Regions from separate parts of the Actinoplanes sp. NPDC048796 genome, predicted to be linked through region 1. Evidence: riboswitches for the same ligand, from Rfam matches in the RefSeq annotation. Region 1 holds a riboswitch; the other holds the start of a gene.
What was found. A riboswitch is a leader RNA that binds a small molecule or an ion and turns the genes downstream of it on or off. The one in region 1 is predicted to bind S-adenosylmethionine.
Positions count from the first base shown of each region.

Region 2: another riboswitch for S-adenosylmethionine. It lies ahead of thrC (threonine synthase); the one in region 1 lies ahead of AB0C26_RS02565 (aminotransferase class V-fold PLP-dependent enzyme).

Region 1 is NZ_JBEZGO010000001.1:542,684-546,080, reverse strand. It holds gene AB0C26_RS02575 (hypothetical protein) at 1-152, shown strand, start outside; gene AB0C26_RS02570 (hypothetical protein) at 167-658, shown strand; gene AB0C26_RS02565 (aminotransferase class V-fold PLP-dependent enzyme) at 828-2,018, opposite strand; SAM riboswitch class IV at 2,054-2,170, opposite strand; gene AB0C26_RS02560 (DUF1684 domain-containing protein) at 2,230-3,006, shown strand; gene AB0C26_RS02555 (hypothetical protein) at 3,160-3,397, shown strand, end outside.
Region 2 is NZ_JBEZGO010000003.1:307,252-310,648, forward strand. It holds gene AB0C26_RS15220 (GNAT family N-acetyltransferase) at 1-302, opposite strand, end outside; gene thrC (threonine synthase) at 544-1,827, opposite strand; SAM riboswitch class I at 1,839-1,971, opposite strand; gene AB0C26_RS15230 (TetR/AcrR family transcriptional regulator) at 2,048-2,635, opposite strand; gene AB0C26_RS15235 (SDR family oxidoreductase) at 2,735-3,397, shown strand, end outside.

The DNA.
Region 1 (3,397 bases):
CGACACGGCTCGTGCAGATCACCATGAAGGCCCGGGACGACGCGGCGCTGGGCTGGACGCTCTCCAGCGGGGGTCCCGGCATCACCAACCTCGAGCCCGTGAGCCTCACCGACCCGGAAGGCAACGAGTTCTGCCTGCCGACCCCGGCCTGAGCAGGAAAGACGCGATGAGGGAGAACGACTGGCGGGATCCGGAGTGGGTGGCGGGTGCCCATGAGTGGACCGCCGGGCATCTGGACGCGCCCGCGGTGGGGGCTGTTGAAGAGGTTCGGGTGCGGCCGTGGTCGGTTTCGCATCGGGTGATGACGGGGGCGGGGGCCCGCTGGTTCAAGGCGAACATCACCGGGTGTCGCTATGAGGCGGGGCTGGCGGCGGCGCTTGCCGAGTGGGTGCCGGGGCGGACGCTGGCGCCGATCGCGGTGGACACCGAGCGGGGCTGGCTTCTCACGGCGGACGCCGGGCCGACGCTGCGCGATCTCGGTGACGGCGGTCACTCGACGACAACGTCTTCGCCGGGTTCCGGTTCTTCGACTGGGGTGACGCCAGCGTCGGGCATCCGTTCGGGTCGCTGCTCGTCGCGCTGGGTGTGGCCGGTGCGGATCGGGCGGAGCGGCTTCGGGACGCGTACCTGGAAGTCTGGTCGGACCTGGGGTCGCTGAAAAGCCTTCGCCGCTCCGCCTCGCTCGCCTTCCGCCTGGCTCGCGTGTCCCGGGCCATGGCCTGGCGTCGGGCGGTCGAGGGTGCGGCCCTGCCCGTCGACGAGGACTTCCGCACCGCGGCCGACTGGTGGCTCGGGCAGCTGCCCGAGCCCACGCCGATCTAGAGGGTCTAGAGGAGCCGCAGGTCGGTGAGGGCGTCGACCAGGCGGGTGACGTCCTCGGCGGTGGAGCCCAGGCCGAAGCTCGCGCGCAGCAGGCCGGGGGCGGTCTCGCAGCCCTCGGTGGTGGCGTGGCCGGTCAGGCGGCGGACGAGCGGGTGGGCGCAGAACTGGCCGGCCCGCACGCCGATGCCGTAGTCGCGGCCCAGGCGCTCGGCGACGCCGGACGGGTCCGGCAGGGCGAAGGAGACGATGCCGACGCGCGGGACCTCGCCGCCGAACAGGGAGACGCCGTCCAGGCCGGCCAGCAGGCTCTGCTCGTGGTCCAGCAGGGCGGCCCGGTCGGCGCGCAGCAGCGCGTCGCAGACCGCGCCGAGGGCCACCGCGCCGATCAGGTTGGGGGTGCCGCCCTCGTGGCGGGCGGGGCCGGTGGCCCAGGTGACGTCGCCGGCGAGGTCGCCGACGGCGGCGCTGGCGCCACCGCCGTACAGGTAGGGCTGGGCCTCGTCGAGCCAGTCCTGACGGCCGGCCAGAACCCCGGCGCCAAAAGGTGCGTAAAGCTTGTGCCCGGACAAAGCGATGTAGTCGGCGCCGAGATCGTCGAGAGAGACGGGCACGTGGGGAGCCAACTGGGCGGCGTCGACGACGACCCGGGCGCCGTGGGCGTGCGCGATGTCGGCCAGTTGGCGGACGGGCCAGATCTCGCCCGTGACGTTGCTGGCTCCGGTCACCGCGAGGAGTGCCGGGCCGCTCACCGCGGACAGCGCCTGCTCGACGGCGGCCAGCGCGGAGGCGACGGAGGTGGGCGCGGGCAGGCGGACCGGGGAGGGCCAGGGGAGCAGGTTCGCGTGGTGCTCGCCGTCGAAGACGATCGTGGTGGTGCCCTCGGGGAGCGAGCGGGCGAGCAGGTTGAGCGAATCGGTGGTGTTACGGGTGAAGACGACCTCGTCGCCGGGGCGGCAGCCGAGGAATTCGGCCACGATGTCGCGGGCGCGCTCGTACTCGAGGGTCGACTTCTGCGAGCGGCGGCCGGTGCCGCGGTGCACGCTGCCGTACAGCGGAAGCAGGCTGGTCACGGCGTCGGCGGCGACCCGGACGGCCGGGGCCGAGGCCGCGTAGTCGAGGTGGGCGAAACGCACCGTACGGCCGTCGGGAAGATCAACCGTGAGGTCGGCGCCGATGATGTCGAGTTCGTCGGACATGGATGTGCCTCCGCATGGGTCGGGGACCCACCGCGGGCCCGCGCTTGCCCGCGTCGTCTTCGGCGCGAGCCTGGTCCTCACCCGGGGCACCCCATCGCGAACGCAAGGGTTGCCGGCCAGCGAGCCGGGGCTTGTCACTGGCGCTCATGACCTCCAGATCGAGACTAGCACCACCTATCTCCTACCGGGCAAGTAGGCATATGGTCGTCGCATGACGAAGCAGACTTGGGCCGAGTGGCACGCCGCGCACGAGCAGAACCGTGCCGACCGCCACGGGTTCCTCGCGGTGACCAGCCTCAACTTCCTCAACGAGACCCCGCAGCGCTTCACCGACGCCCCGGGCGAGTGGAGCACCGGACCGGACGGCGTAGTGGTCGACCTCACCGACGGCGAGTCCCTGACGGTCGACGGCGCCGAGGTGACCGGCCGGCACAGCTTCGGGGTGCTGCCCGAGCGCGGCGGCGTCACGGCCGGCTACGGCGACGCCGTGATCGAGGTGGCCAAGCGCAGCGGCTTCGACATCGTGCGGCCCCGGCACCCCGACAACCCGGTGCGTACGGGATATCGGGGCACCCCGGCCTTCGAGCCCACCGAGAAGTGGGAGCTGAGCGGGCGCTACGTGCCGTTCGAGGAGCCGCGGCAGATCACCGTGGGTGCGGCCGTCGAGGGTCTGGAGCACGTGTACGAGTCGCCGGGCCGGGTGGAGTTCGAGGCGCTGGGCACCCCGCTCGCCCTGACCGTGTTCAACGGGCACGCGCCGGGCACCTTCTTCGCGCTGTTCACCGACGAGACCTCGGGCGTGACCACGTACGCGGCCAACCGGAGCCTGGCCATCGACGCTCCCGCCGCCGACGGTTCCGTGGTGCTCGACTTCAACAAGGCCACGAACCTGCCGTGCGCCTACACGGAGTTCGCGACCTGCCCGCTGCCGCCGGCCGAGAACAGGCTGCCGATCGCCGTGGAGGCCGGCGAGAAAACCCCGGCGTGACCCCCCGGGCTCGTACGAGCCGGCCCGGACCCGATCGTCCACAAAGGATAGATATGGTCAAGCTGGTGGCCCTCGACGTGGTGAACGCGTTGCGGGACAGCGGGAAGCCGCGGTCGTCTTCACTGCCCTGCCGATGCCGGAGGACGCCCTGACATGCTCGGTGGGGCGGTCCTTTTGTCCGAAGAAAAGCTGGACGAGCCGCTTCCCTCGTGGGCGGTGGCGCGGGACACCGGCCGCTGGTCGGTCGCGGGCACCCCGGAGCAGCTGGCCGCCGCCGTACCGGAAAGATTCGAGGCCGGTGTTCGCGACGTATTGTCGATCAACGGCATCGCCGGCGACCGCACGCACGACTTCGTGGTCGGCGGCCCGCCGACCGAACTACGCCGGCGCG
Region 2 (3,397 bases), on a different contig from region 1:
AACTCGTAGAGGGCCCGGCCCACACCGTGCCGCCGGTGTTCCGGCAGGACGTCGAGCACCATGTGCGCGTTGGTGAGGTTGTCGAGCTGGAACAGCTCCAGTCCTCCGAAGCCGACCGGTTCGCCGTCGAGCAGACCGAGGTACCGCTCGAAGGCCGCGCCGGGTGGCGGATGGAGCAGGCCCGCTTTGAAGGCTTTCTCGGTCATGAAGGGCAGGTCGGGGGATTCGTGTTGCTTCGCGGCCCGCAGGATCCGGTAGGCGACGGGATCCCGCCCGTCAAAGGGCTCGATCGATACACGCATGGCCGCCACCCTTCCGGGCGACGGCCATGAACGCGAACGATTTTGGTCGGGAGAACGGACGCACACCGCCTCCGGCAGTGGGTCGTTGGGTCCCTCGAGAGATTGTCACCAAGCTCGAGGTGAGGGACCGCGTACGGCGTCGCGCCCTCCCGCAGAGAGCATCCTGCCGACCCGGAGATCGGTTCGCAAGTCCTCGCGGGATGGAATTCTCACTTGCTGGCAGATTGCCGACTACAGAGTGTTATCCGAGCAGGCCGGCCTCGCGCGCGCCCTTCAGCGACGGCTTGATCGTGTGAGTCGGGCCGACCTGGCCGGCGACCGCGTCGAGGGTCTTGAGTCCCTCGCCCGTGTTGTAGACGACGGTCTCCTTCTCGGGGTCGAGCTTTCCGCTCTCCACAAGCTTCTTGAGTACGGCCACAGTGGTGCCGCCGGCGGTCTCGGCGAAGATGCCGGTCGTCTCGGCCAGCAGCCGGATGCCGGCGCGGATCTCCTCGTCGTCGGCGTAGTCCATCCAACCGCCGGTGCGCTTGACGGCCTCGATCGCGTACGCCCCGGCCGCCGGGTCGCCGATGTTCAGCGACTTCGCGATGCCGGTCGGCTTCACCGGGACGATCTCGTCGGTGCCCTTCTGCAGCGCCGTGGCGATCGGGTTGCAGCCGGCCGACTGGGCGCCGAAGACCGTCCAGCCGCCCTCGGGCGCCTCGGCCAGGCCGATCTCGACCAGCTCGCTGAACGCCTTGTCGACCTTGGTCAGCAGCTCGCCCGAGGCCATCGGGATGACCACCTGAGCCGGGATGCGCCAGCCGAGCTGCTCGGCCACCTCGTACCCCAGGGTCTTGGAACCCTCGGCGTAGAACGGGCGCACGTTGACGTTGACGAAGGCGGTGTCCTCGAACTCGTCGGTCTCCACGAGCTCGCCGCAGAGCCGGTTCACGTCGTCGTACGAGCCCTCGATGGCCACCAGCTCGCCGCCGTACACAGCGGTCGTGATGATCTTTCCCTGCTCGAGGTCGTGCGGGATGAAGACGATGCTGGGGGCGCCGGCCCGGGCCGCGTGCGCGGCCACCGAGTTGGCCAGGTTGCCGGTGGAGGCGCAGGCGAAGCGGGTGAAGCCGAGCCCGCGGGCCGCGGTGAGCGCCACCGAGACGACCCGGTCCTTGAACGAGTGGGTCGGGTTGGCCGAGTCGTCCTTGACGTACAGGGGCGCCCGCAGGCCGACCGCGGCGGCCAGGGCCGGGGCGCTGACCAGCGGCGTCAGCCCGGGGTCGAGGGTCACCCGGGTGGCCGGGTCCTGCCCGGCGGGCAGCAGCGCCGCGTAGCGCCAGATGTTCTGCGGGCCCGACTCGATGTCGGCCCGGGTCACCCGCGCGAGGGCCGCCTGGTCGTAGGCGACCTCGAGCGGGCCGAAACACTCGTAACAGGCGTGCTGCGCGACCAGCGGGTATTCCGCACCGCAGGCACGGCAGACGAGACCCTTGGCGGGCGAAGTGGTGGTAGCGCTGGGTGCACTGACGGTAGACGTCATCGAGGCCTTCCCTCTCATCTTTCCCCGCGGCGACCTGCCGGCGAGGACGGAATTAGCACCTGCCGCGCTCGGCCTCGTCATCGAGACTGCGTGGTGGTTGCCGGGGCTTCATCGGGCCGTTCCCTCTGCCCCTCTGGATGAGGTATTCAGTTGTTTCCCACACCTTACGACGAAATCCCGGTAAGACGCTCGCGGGTTCCCGAGGTGTGAGCCACACCCTTCAGCGGTAGCGGGCGATCATCGTACGGACGGCCTCGGTGACCGCCTTGTCGTTGGCGGCGGCGCCCGGCGCCCAGTCGGTGAGCAGCAGCGACGGCCAGAAGACGAAGTTCGAGATCATGCCGAGGAACTGGGTCGCGGCCATCTCGGGGTCCTCGAGTTTCGCGTCGGACAGGTACCGCCGTACCGACTCGAAGTAGGGCATCTTCCCCCGGCTGAACTGGGCCTCGCCCAGCTCCGGGAAGCGCGGCAGCTCGGCGATGACGATCCGGAAGAGCGCGGTCATGCCCGGCCGCGTCAGCAGCTCGACGTAGCGGCGGCCGATCGCCGTCAGCCCCGCTTCCAGATCGTCCACCGGCGGCTCGGGACCGTCCGCGTCCTCGACCTGCCACGACTCGGTGACGATGGCGTCGAAGAGCGCGGCCTTGGTCGGGAACTGCTTGAACAGCGTGGCCTTGGAGACCCCGGCCGCGTCGGCGATCTTCGCGAGCGACGTCCCGTCGTAGCCGGACGCGAGAAACAGGCCGGTCGCCGCGTCCAGGATCGCCGCGCGCTTCTGCTCGGCGACGCGCTGGTGGTACGTGCTCATGCCCTCAGTATGACCAACAGCGAGGTGAGTCACTTGACTCACCTAGGCTCCGAATGGTGAGGTGAGTCGGTCAGCTCACCTCCGAACGAAGGACGCACCATGCGCTTCACCGATCACACCGTCCTGATCACCGGTGGCACCGGCGGGATGGGCGAGAGTCACGTCCGCGCCTTCCACGCCGAGGGCGCCGACGTCGTCATCGGCAGCACGGCCACCGGCCTGGCCCGGGCCACCGAGCTCGCCGAGGAGCTGGGGGCCTTCCCGGTACGCCTCGACGTCACCAGCGAGGACGACTGGACGACCGCCGTGGCCGCCGCCGAGAAGGCGTACGGGAAAGTCTCGATCCTGGTCAACAACGCCGGAGCGCAGAACCCGGCGACACCGATCGAGGCCACCGGCCGGGACCTCTGGGACCGCACCTTCGCGGTGAACGTGACCGGCCAGTTCCTCGGCATCAAGGCGGTCACCCCCGCGATGCGCCGGGCGGGCGGCGGCGCGATCGTCAACATCGGCTCGACCATGGCGTACGGCGGCACGTCCCGCTACGCCTCCTACGTGGCCGCCAAGTGGGCCCTGCGCGGCCTGACCCGCAGCGCCGCCCTCGAACTGGGCCGCGACAACATCCGGGTCAACGCCCTGCACCCCGGCGTGATCGCCACCAAGCTGATCACCGAGCCGGCCGAGCCCGGCGGCCGCCCGATCGCCGACTTCTACGACCCTTCGCCGTACGCCGTACCCCGCCTCGGCGAACCCGCCGACATC